One region of the Streptomyces sp. NBC_00122 genome, then DNA from elsewhere that is predicted to be linked to it. Evidence: riboswitches for the same ligand, from Rfam matches in the RefSeq annotation. Region 1 holds a riboswitch; the other holds the start of a gene.
What was found. A riboswitch is a leader RNA that binds a small molecule or an ion and turns the genes downstream of it on or off. The one in region 1 is predicted to bind S-adenosylmethionine.
Positions count from the first base shown of each region.

Region 2: another riboswitch for S-adenosylmethionine. It lies ahead of thrC (threonine synthase); the one in region 1 lies ahead of OG737_RS07130 (aminotransferase class V-fold PLP-dependent enzyme).

Region 1 is NZ_CP108191.1:1,502,338-1,508,152, reverse strand. It holds gene OG737_RS07140 (cytochrome bc complex cytochrome b subunit) at 1-597, shown strand, start outside; gene trpD (anthranilate phosphoribosyltransferase) at 759-1,850, shown strand; SAM riboswitch class IV at 1,940-2,056, shown strand; gene OG737_RS07130 (aminotransferase class V-fold PLP-dependent enzyme) at 2,273-3,673, shown strand; gene OG737_RS07125 (Lrp/AsnC ligand binding domain-containing protein) at 3,804-4,085, opposite strand; gene OG737_RS07120 (rhomboid family intramembrane serine protease) at 4,082-4,816, opposite strand; gene OG737_RS07115 (hypothetical protein) at 4,951-5,190, shown strand; gene OG737_RS07110 (NYN domain-containing protein) at 5,231-5,815, shown strand, end outside.
Region 2 is NZ_CP108191.1:2,754,166-2,759,980, reverse strand. It holds gene otsB (trehalose-phosphatase) at 1-729, shown strand, start outside; gene OG737_RS12920 (trehalose-6-phosphate synthase) at 738-2,186, opposite strand; gene OG737_RS12915 (glucosyl-3-phosphoglycerate synthase) at 2,233-3,183, opposite strand; SAM riboswitch class I at 3,370-3,526, shown strand; gene thrC (threonine synthase) at 3,520-4,818, shown strand; gene OG737_RS12905 (MoaD/ThiS family protein) at 4,855-5,130, shown strand; gene OG737_RS12900 (cold-shock protein) at 5,543-5,749, shown strand.

The DNA of each region.
Region 1 (5,815 bases):
CTGGTGCTGGGCTCGATCGCCGCCTGGCCGTTCATCGAGTCCTGGGTCACCGGGGACAAGCGCGAGCACCACATCCTGGACCGCCCGCGCAACGTCCCGAGCCGTACGGGCTTCGGTGTCGCCTGGATCGCGGAGTACATCGTGCTCCTGATCGGCGGTGGAAACGACATGTTCGCGCAGTACTTCCACCTCTCGATCAACTCGATCACCTGGTTCGTCCGGATCGGCTTCTTCGTCGTCCCGGTCCTCGCCTTCATCGCCACCAAGCGGATCTGCCTCGGCCTCCAGCGCCGGGACCGGGACAAGGTGCTGCACGGTCGCGAGACCGGCATCATCAAGCGCCTGCCGCACGGTGAGTTCGTCGAGGTCCACGAGCCGCTCCCGCAGGGCAAGCTGCACACGCTCACCTCGTACACCACGTACGAGCCGATCGAGATCGGCCCGACGGTCGACGAGAACGGTGTCGAGCGCAAGGTGAAGCTCGGCGAGAAGCTGCGCGCGAAGCTCAGCAAGGGCTTCTACGCCGAGGGCAACCAGATTCCGAAGCCCACGGTGGAGGAGTACAAGGAGATCCAGAGCGGCCACGGCCACCACTGATCTCCCGTACGACCGCTTGACCGCATGAGGGACTGATTTCGGTCAGTCCTGGTGTCGCCACGGCGAGAGCCCCGTCCAGTGTCTGGACGGGGCTCTTTGCCGTCCCTGGGGCTCGATAGGGTGGAGTCCTCAGTGCTTGCCGACGGATCCAGGAGCAGACCATGAGCGGTCAGAGTCCGGCTGACGCCGGTGGGGTGCCGGCCCTCCCCCAGACTCCGTCCGGGGGTACCCCCAATTGGCCGGGCGTTCTCGACGCTCTGCTGACCGGCCAGGACCTGCGCGCCGACGACACCGCCTGGGCCATGGACAAGATCATGCGCGGGGAGGCCACCGACGCCCAGATCGCCGGCTTCGCGGTCGCACTGCGGGCCAAGGGGGAGACGGTCGCGGAGATCAACGGCCTCGTACGGACCATGTACGAGCACGCCAACCTGATCGAGGTGCCCGGCCGGACGGTGGACATCGTCGGCACGGGCGGCGACGGGGCCAAAACGGTGAACATCTCGACGATGTCGGCGGTCGTGGTGGCCGGTACGGGTGCCAAGGTGGTCAAGCACGGCAACCGGGCCGCGTCCTCCGCGAGCGGGGCCTCGGACGTCCTGGAGAAGCTCGGCGTCAACCTCGACCTGACCCCCGCGCGGGTCGCCGAGGTCGCGGAGGAGGCCGGCATCACCTTCTGCTTCGCGGTGAAGTTCCACCCGGCGCTGCGGCACGTGGCCGCAGCCCGCAAGGAGCTGGGCATCCGGACCACCTTCAACTTCCTCGGTCCGCTGACCAATCCGGCGAAGGTACGGGCCCAGGCGACGGGCGTGGCCGATGCCCGGATGGCCCCGATCGTGGCGGGCGTGCTCGCCGAGCGGGGCTCTTCCGCGCTGGTCTTCCGCGGCGACGACGGCCTGGACGAGCTGACCACGACCGCGACCTCGCGGGTGTGGTGGGTCCGCGACGGCAAGGTCTCGGAGCAGCCCTTCGACCCGCGGGACGTCGGCATCGCCCTCGTCGACGTGTCGGAGCTGCGCGGCGCGGACGCCTCGTACAACGCTGACGTCGCCCGCCGCCTGTTCTCCGGCGAGACGGGCCCGGTCCGCGACGCCGTCCTGCTGAACTCGGCGGCCGCCCTGGTGGCCCTGGACCCGGGCACGGGCACCTTGGAGGAGCAGATCGCGGCCGGCATCACCCGCGCGGCGGAGTCGATCGACTCGGGTGCGGCCCGGGCCGCGCTGGAGCGCTGGGTGGCGGCCAGCAACGCCTGATTCCGATTGATCGTTTTCGGCCAAGCCGCCGGTCCGCCATTCGGACCGGTGGCTTGCGCACGGGGGATCATGTGGCAGGATGCTGAACAGGTCACGAGTGACAGCGTTTAGGCCCCGGCTTGCTGTCCGGCAACCCTCCTTCCGTGGCGGGGTGCCCCGGGTGATGACCAGGCCGTAGACAGAAAGGTCTACGGCAAGCGCGGATCCCTCGACACCAGGGGTCCTGGTCTATCGAGGAGCGTTTTTCCGTGAGCAAGCGAATGCGATAGGGCGACTCCGCCCCTTCTTCACCCTCGGATCAGGGTCACTTCCGTGTACCCGCCTTCGGTCCGGGGACTTCCCGTACCCCCGTCGGCCGCCGAGCCGTACCCGCGTACGGGCACACCGAAGCCATTCACCCCTGCCTGCCGGGAGATTCCGCCATGTCCGCATCCCTGAACGTCGTCACCGCCGCCGCTGATACCGCTGCCGCCGCCACCGCCGTCGACCCCGCCTGTGCCGAGCCGCTGCCGGTCCTCGGCCGGGACGTCACCGTCCCGCTCGTCACCGGTGGCGAGGTCACCTACGCGGCCCTCGACTACGCGGCCAGCGCCCCGGCGCTCCAGCGGGTCTGGGACGACGTCGCCGCGTACGCCCCGTACTACGGCAGCGTGCACCGCGGCGCCGGATACCTCTCGCAGCTCTCCACGGACCTCTTCGAGCAGAGCCGCGTCACGGTCGCCGGGTTCCTCGACTGCCGCCCCTCCGACCAGGTGATCTTCACCCGGTCCACCACGGACTCCCTGAACCTGCTCGCCGCCGTGCTCCCGGCCGGCTGCCAGGTCTTCGTCTTCGAGACCGAGCACCACGCCTCGCTGCTGCCGTGGGTGGACGCGCAGGTCACCTACCTCAACGCCCCCCGCACCCCGGACGAGGCCGTCGCCACCCTGGAGCGGGCCCTGGCCGACCGGGAGCCCCACGGCCCGGCCCTGGTCTGTGTCACCGGGGCGTCCAACGTCACCGGTGAGCTGTGGCCGGTGAAGGAGCTCGCGGCCGCCGCGCACGCCCACGGCGCGCGGATCGTCCTGGACGCCGCCCAGCTCGCCCCGCACCACCCCGTCTCCGTGCAGGACCTCGACGTGGACTGGGTCGCCTTCTCCGGCCACAAGCTGTACGCCCCCTTCGGCTCGGGCGTCCTCGCCGGGCGCGCCGACTGGCTGCGGGAGGCCGAGCCGTACCTCGCGGGCGGCGGCGCCTCCCGCAAGGTCGCCCGGCGCGAGGACGGCGGTGTGGACGTCGAGTGGCACACCACCGCCGCCCGCCACGAGGCCGGCTCCCCGAACGTCATCGGCGTCTACTCCATCGCCTCCGCCTGCAAGGCCCTGACCGAGGCGGGCTTCGAGAACCTGGTCGCCCGCGAGCGCCACCTCATCGCCAAGGTCCGGGAGGGCCTGGCGGACGTCCCGGCGGTCCGCGTCCTGTCCCTCTTCGGGGACGACGCGCCGCGCGTCGGCGTCATCTCCTTCGTGGTGGACGGCTGGAACAGCTCCCACTTCGCGGCCGCCCTCTCCGCCGAGTACGGCATCGGCGTCCGCGACGGTCTCTTCTGCGCCCACCCGCTGGTCCGCACCCTGCTGGGCAGCGAGCCGCAGGCCCAGGGCGAATGCGGCGCCCCGGAGGCGGCCCCGGGGGAGCGGTCCCTCAACGCCATTCGCGTCAGCTTCGGCGCCGGCACCCCCGACGAGCACGTGGAGCGCTTCGTCCGCGCGGTGAAGGAGCTCGTCGCGGACGGCGCGAAGTGGCAGTACCGCACGGAGGAGGGCCGCTGCGTCCCCGCCGTCTGACGGGCCGCGGGGCATGACGCAGGGGGTTGCGACGGCGACCGCGCGGCCACGTCCGCCGGCTCGCCGAGGGCCGCCCCGCCCGGCCGGGCGGGGCGCTGCCCACGCTGAAAACAGGCCGCTTAGGCGCCGCTTAGGCGTCGAGACCGATCGCGAAGGCGGCTTCCAGGTCGTGCTGGGAGTACGTACGGAACGCCACGTGCGTGTCCGTCGCCTCGACGCCCGGGATCTTGCTGATGCGGCCCGGGATGATGTCCGCCAGGTTCTCGTGACGGGCCACGCGGACCAGCGCGATCAGGTCGTACGTCCCCGTGACGGAGTAGACCTCGCTGACGCTTTCCAGCGCGGCGATGGCCTCGGCGATCTCGGGGATGCGGTCCACGCTGGTCTTGATGAGCACGATCGCGGTGATCACGGCTGGCTGTCTCCCTCGGTGGCCGTCGCTGGTCGCCCCACTGTAGTCGTACGCCGATAGCGCGCCCACGCGTACAAGAAGCCGACCGAGAAGCCCACCAGGTGGGCCAGATAGGCGACGCCCGGCCCGCTGCCCGCCCGGTGCGCGGCCACCCACTGGAGGGCGAACCAGAACAGCAGCACGATCCACGCCGGGAAGCGCAGCGGCAGGAAGAGCAGGAACGGGAACAGGCTCGTCACCCTGGCCCGCGGCAGCAGGTACAGGAAGGCGCCCAGCACCGCCGAGATGGCCCCGGACGCCCCGACCAGGGTCTGTGAGGACCCCGCATTGGCCGCCGCGTACACCGCCAGGGCCACGTAACCCGTACAGACGTAGAAGAAGAGGAACGCCGGGCGGCCCATCCGCTCCTCCGCCATCGCGCCGAAGACGTGGAGGAAGAGCATGTTCCCGAGCAGGTGCAGCCAACTGCCGTGCACGAACAGTGCGGTCAGCGGGGTCAGCCAGGCCCGCGGGGTGCCGGTGAAGAGCTCGTCCGGGACGACGCCCCAGCGGCGGAAGTAGTCGGTCCCGGCGGTCAGCAGCCCGTCGCCCGTCCCGTAGACGGGGTTCAGCCCCGAGGCCGGGCTCAGTACGAACACCACCGCGCAGCCGGCGATCAGCGCGTGGGTGACCACCGGTCCCCGGGCGGCCTCGCGGACGGCCTGCCACCTTACGATCATGTGACAGAGCATGACGCAACCCGGCCCACCTGAAGCGGTGGCAGGCCGTAGGGTTACGAGCCGCGGTCTGCCCAAACGGCCCGGACGGCTCAGCAGACCGCTTTAATTGAAACAGCTACGAACGCTACGAAGGAGAGAGCGGCCTGATGACGGTTCCCCAGCCGACCGACACCACCCGGTGGCGCTGCACCCTGTGCGGCAACCTCACGCGTTTCGATGTCACCCGTTCGTCGAAGGTCGTGGAGTACATCCACCTGGACCTCGCCGGGGAACCGAAGGTCGAGGAGCGCGAGGTGGTCAATGAGACCATCGAGTCGGTCCGCTGCCGGTGGTGCAACGCGGTGGACCAGATCGAGCTCGTGGACAGGCCGGGCGCGGACTCCTGAGGGAGCCGTGCCCACAGGTAGATCACGGTAGGGGTGACGGATTGTGGAGCCAGCAAGCGGCGCTGAGCCGGCCGACGCGGCCGGCGACGCCGCCGAGGTGCTCGACCGCCCGCTGCCGGAAGGCGTGCGGCGCCGGGTCGTCGCGCTCGTCTCGGACGCCTTCGGCGCGCTGACGGTCGCGGACCTTCCCGCGCAGCTGCGTCAGTACGCCCGGTTCACCCCGACCCGGCGCGCCAAGTTCGCGGGCAACGCCATGGCCGCGGCGGTCGAGACCGACCCGGTGTTCCGCGGTCGGGTGGCCGAGAAGCTGCGCGAGGCGCAGGTGGAGCTGGCCGGCGCGCTGGAGTCCGGTGCCCCGCCCGCCGCCGCCGATCCGCTGGACGTGGCGGCCGCCGCGTACGTCCTGCGGCCGGTCGGCTGGGTCAAGCTGGTGGCCGCCGCGGGCGAGGAGGCGCAGCGCGCCGACGCCGAGCGGGTCGGCGAGGAGACCCGGCGCGAGCTGGACCGGCTCCGCGAGGAGCTGGCCCAGGTACGGGAACTGCAGCGCACCGGCGGCGAGCAGGTGCGGGCCGAGCTGGAGGCCTCGCGCAAGGAAGCGGAATCGCTTCACCGCAAGCTGCGCAGC
Region 2 (5,815 bases), 1.3 Mb from region 1:
GCCGACATCGTCCCGGACCCGGACCAGGCCCGGGCCCACCCCGGAGCCGTACCCGCCCTGGCCGCGCTGGCCCCCGAGGTGGCCTCGGTGGCCGTGGTCACCGGCCGGCCGGCGGGCGTCGCCGTCCGCTACGGGGGCTTCGCCGGGGTCCCCGGACTGGAACACCTGGTGGTCCTCGGCCACTACGGGGCCGAACGCTGGGACGCCGTCACCGGGATAGTCCACGCCCCCGCCGAACACCCCGGGGTGGCGGCGGTCCGGGCCGAGCTGCCGGGATTCCTGGACTCGATCGGGGCCTGGCGGGGCACCTGGATCGAGGAGAAGGGCCGGGCGCTGGCGGTCCACACCCGCCGCGCCGAGGACCCGGAGGCGGCCTTCGCGGCGCTCCGGGAACCCCTGGCCGAGCTGGCCGCGCGGCACGGGCTGATGGTCGAACCGGGCCGGGCCGTGCTGGAGCTCAGGCCGCCGGGCACGGACAAGGGCGTCGCCCTGACGGAGTTCCTCGCGGAGAAGGACGCGGGGCCGGTGCTGTACGCGGGCGACGACCTGGGCGACCTGGCCGCGTACTCGGCGGTCGAGAAGCGCCGGGCCGACGGCCTGCCGGGGCTGCTGGTGTGCAGCGGCTCCGCCGAGGTCCCGGAGCTCGCCGCCCGCGCCGACCTGGTCCTGCCGGGCCCCGGCGCGGTGGCGTCCTTCCTGGCCGCCCTTGCCGAGGCCCTGCGCTCCTGACCCGCGGGTCAGCCCTGGAGGTCCGCGAGTTGGGCCGTGAACCACTGGGCCGGGGGGAGGGCGGTGGCCGCCGCCGCCAGGCGCTTCGTGCGGTCCGCGCGCTCGGCGTCCGGCATGGACAGCGCCGCGTGCAGCGCCTCGGCCGTCTGCGTCACGTCGTACGGGTTCACCGTCAACGCGTCCTGGCGGAGCTCCTCGTACGCCCCCGCCCCGGTCGACAGCACCAGCACGCACCCCGCCTCCGACACCACCGGGATCTCCTTCGCCACCAGGTTCATCCCGTCCCGCACCGGGTTCACCAGCGCGACGTCCGCCATCCGGTACGCCGCGAGCGAGCGCGCGAAGTCGTCCTGCACGGACACGTGCACCGGCCGCCAGTCCGCCGTGCCGAACTCCGCGTTCACCGCGGCCGCCAGCTCCCGCACCGACTCCGTGTAGTCCCGGTACACCTTCAGGTCCTGCCGGGACGGGTACGCGGACGCCAGGTGCACCACCCGGCCGCGCCATTCGGGGTGCGTGGTCAGCAGCTCCCGGTAGGCGAGGAGCCCGCGCACGATGTTCTTCGACAGCTCCGTCCGGTCCACCCGGACGATCGTCTTCAGGTCGCCGACCTCCGCCCGCAGCGCCGCCAGCTTGTCCTCCACCTCCGGCCGGTGCGCCAGCTCGCGCAGCTCGTCCGCGTCGACCCCGAGCGGGTACTTGGTCACGTGCGTGAACCGGGCCTCGCCGCCGGCCTTGATGTGCTTCACCCCGCGCAGCGGGTCATCCCCGCTCGGCAGGTGGGTCCGCGCGATGCCGCTCGCGTCCTCGAACTGCGCGCTCGTGATGAAGGCGAGCGCCCAGCTGTAGGTGTGGAAGCCCAGCCGGTCCGCCCCGAGCATCCCCCACACCAACTCCCGGCGGATGTCGTCCGGGAGCATGTCCATGAACTGCCGCGCGGCCCACGGCGTGTGCGTGAAGTGCCCGATCCGCAGGTCCGGCCGCAGCTCCCGCAACTGCCCCGGCACGAGCGCCAGGTGGTAGTCCTGCACCAGGACGCTGGCGCCCTCCGCGGCCTCCTCGGCCAGCGCCGCCGCGAAAGCCCGGTTGTACTCCACGTAGGACCCCCACTGACGGCGGAACGCCGCGTCGAAGACCGGCGTGCGCGGGATGTCGTACAGGTGGTGGTGGGTGAACCACAGCACCGAGTTCGCGATGCCGTTGTACGCGTCGTCGTACACCGTGGGATCGATGTCCAGCATCCGGACACCGGGCTCGGCCACGCCCCGGCGGACCGCCTCCCGGTCCGCCTCCGACAGGGCCGCGCAGATCCACACCGCGTCCGGCTGCTCCGCCAGCGCCGCGGAGAGTCCGGAGACGAGACCGCCCCCGCCGCGCCGGGCACTGAGCGTGCCCTCGGCGGAGAGGGCGTACGAGAGCGGGCCGCGGTTGGCGGCGACGAGCACCTGAGAAGCCATGCGGCGAACCTAGCCCGGCCCGGGTCCGCTCAAACCGTTCCCCGCGTCACGCCGCGTGGCGCACCGCGTACTCCTTCACGCCCGCCATCGGCGGCCGCTCCTCCGTGTCCACCGCGTACGTCCGCGGCACGAACCCCTGCGGCCCCCGTTCGAACTGCGTCAGCTCCGGCCGCACCAAGTGGCCGCGCGAGAGCCGCAGCTGCGCCGTGCGGTATATCGCCGCGGCCATCCGGCCCAGCGCCTGCCCGTCCTGGTGGCGGTGGACCCGTACGCCCACGTCCACCTGGGCCAGCGCGTCCAGCCCGACCGTGTGCAGCGCGTCCACCAGCAGGCCCAGCTCGACGCCGTACCCGACGGGGAACGGCAGCCGCTCCAGCAGGGAGCGGCGTACGGCGTACTCGCCGCCCAGCGGCTGGACGAAACCGGCGAGCTGCGGCCAGTGCAGGTTGAGCAGCGGGCGCGCCACCAGCTCCGTCACCCGGCCGCCCTGGCCGGGGGTGTCGCCCAGCGGGCGGTCGTACATCGCCTTGACGAACTGCACGTCCGGTTCGGTCAGCAGCGGCCCCACGATCCCGGAGACGAAGTCGGCCGAGAAGTCCCGCAGGTCGGCGTCGACGAAGCAGACGATGTCCCCGTCGGTGGCCAGCAGGGAGCGCCACAGCACCTCGCCCTTGCCGGGCAGCGCCGGGATCCGCGGCAGGATCTCGTCGCGGTGCACCACGCGGGCGCCGGCCTTCGCCGCCACCTCGGCCGTCCGGTCGCTGGAGCCCGAGTCGACCACCACTAGTTCGTCCACCAGGGGGAACGGCAGTCCCTCGATCAGCTCGCGCCGGATCACCTCGACGATCGCGCCGACGGTGGCCTCCTCGTCGAGCGCGGGCAGCACCACGCTGACCGTGGTCCCAGCCGCCCGTTTCCGGTCCAGCAGCTGGTCGAGCGGTCGGTCGGCGGCGGACCAGGAGCGGTCTGCCAGCCAGCGCTCCACCTCTTCCAGCACCCTCGGTACTCCCTGCATCGTCACTTGTTTGGACCCATATGCGATCCATCTCGCGGTTCGGACGGCTGTCTCAACCGCCCGGCCCTTCGGTTACAGTCTTGAACAACGCAAAGGACCACCGCATGCCGGGGGTCCTTGCGCACAAACGCCCGGGAGCGCCGTAGAGCGCGTAGCCCGGTGCCATACCGCTCATCCAGAGGGGCAGAGGGACACGGCCCGTTGAAGCCCCGGCAACCCTCCAGTCGGTTCTCGCGATGCGTTTTCACGCACCCCCGCGAGGTCCCCGGCTAGGGAAGGTGCCAATTCCGTCTCATGGCGAAGTGCGCCATGGGGAAGATGAGGAGAAAGGGCCTCGCCATCATGGCTGTACAGACGCATCTCACCTCTGTTGATCTCGGACCCGCCACCGGCCTTTCCTGTCGCGAGTGCGGTACCCGCTTCGAGCTCGGACCCATCTTCGCGTGCGTCGAGTGCTTCGGACCTCTGGAAGTCGCCTACGACCTCCCGACCGGCGACCCCGAGGCCCTGCGCGCCGCGATCGAGGCCGGCCCGAACAACATCTGGCGTTACGCGCCGCTGCTGCCCGTCCCCGCGGACGTGGCCTCCAAGCCGAGTCTGAACCCGGGCTTCACCAAGCTCGTGGACGCGCAGAACCTGGCCAAGGAGCTCGGCGTCACCGGCAAGCTCTACGTCAAGGACGACTCCGGCAACCCGACGCACTCCTTCAAGGACCGCGTCGTCGCGATCGCCGTCGAGGCCGCCCGCGCCTTCGGCTACACCACGCTGTCCTGCTCCTCCACCGGCAACCTGGCCGGCGCCGTCGGCGCCGCGGCCGCCCGGGCCGGTTTCCGCTCCTGCGTGTTCATCCCGCACGACCTGGAGCAGGGCAAGGTCGTCATGGCCGGTGTCTACGGTGGCGACCTGGTCGGCATCGAGGGCAACTACGACGACGTGAACCGCTTCTGCTCCGAGCTCATCGGCGACCCGCTGGGCGAGGGCTGGGGCTTCGTCAACGTCAACCTGCGCCCGTACTACGGCGAGGGCTCCAAGACCCTGGCGTACGAGATCTGCGAGCAGCTCGGCTGGCAGCTGCCCGACCAGATCGTCATCCCGATCGCGTCCGGCTCGCAGCTGACGAAGATCGACAAGGGCCTGCAGGAGCTGATCAAGCTCGGTCTGGTCGAGGACAAGCCGTACAAGATCTTCGGCGCCCAGGCCGAGGGCTGCTCCCCGGTGTCCACCGCCTTCAAGGCCGGCCACGACGTGGTCCGCCCGCAGAAGCCGAACACCATCGCCAAGTCGCTCGCCATCGGCAACCCGGCGGACGGCCCGTACGTCCTGGACATCGCCCGGCGCACCGGCGGCTTCGTCGAGGACGTCGACGACGAGCAGGTCGTCGAGGCCATCAAGATCCTCGCGCAGACCGAGGGCATCTTCGCCGAGACCGCGGGCGGTGTGACCGTCGGCGTCACGAAGAAGCTCATCGAGAACGGGCAGCTCGACCCGGCGCTCACCACCGTCGTCCTGAACACCGGTGACGGTCTCAAGACCCTGGAGGCGGTGGCCGCGGACAGCGGGCAGACCGCCACCATCCGCCCGAGCCTGGACGCGTTCCGCGCCGCCGGCCTGGCCTGACCATCTCCTCCGCCCTACCGGAAAGGCAGTAGCGCCATGAGCGTCAACGTCCGCATCCCCACCATCCTGCGCACCTACACCGGCGGCGTGTCCGAGGTCCCGGCCGAGGGCTCGACCCTGGCCGAGGTCATCGAGTCGTTGGAGAAGAGCCACCCGGGCATCGCCGCCCGCGTCCTGGACGACCAGGGCAAGCTGCGCCGCTTCGTGAACGTCTACGTCAACGACGACGACGTGCGCTTCGAGGGAGGGCTGGAGGCGGCGACGCCTGACGGCGCCGGTGTCTCGATCATTCCCGCCGTCGCCGGAGGCTGACCAGACCGGCACCGTGCCGGCGGCTGCTGAAACACGAAAACCGTAATTGCCCCCTCCGCTAAAAGCGGAGGGGGCAATTCTGTTTGATTGGGCACGGTAGAGTTGGGGAAGTCCCCTCCGCTGGACTTGCCCGCAGCATATGAACGGGTCGCGTGAGGGTCGACATCGGGTCAATGTGCAGGCGCGGTATGGGGCTTTGGCGAGATATGTCGGGCCCGAGTTGCCCTGCGATATGCCAAATTTTCACTCTATTTCAATGTTTCTGGGTGTCCAGAATTCTCGTCGGATTGACCTGTTGCAGACAGCACCGACGCGGATACATTCAGCCTCGGTCGACGCGTTCCGACGCAAGTTCTGACCCGGGAGCGCGAAGTGCGTTCCTGCGCAAGGGCCAGTTATAGGGGAGTTAGGCATGGCTCAGGGCACCGTCAAGTGGTTCAACGCGGAGAAGGGCTACGGCTTCATCGCGGTCGACGGTGGTGCGGATGTGTTCGTCCACTACAGCGCCATCCAGATGGACGGATACCGCACCCTTGAAGAGGGTCAGCGGGTCGAGTTCGAGATCTCGCAGGGCCAGAAGGGTCCGCAGGCGGACATGGTCAAGCTCGCACTCGGCTAGTCCCGGCGCGATCGACCGCCCACGCGTACGTAAGAGGGGCCCACATCCTGGACACGGGGGTGTGGG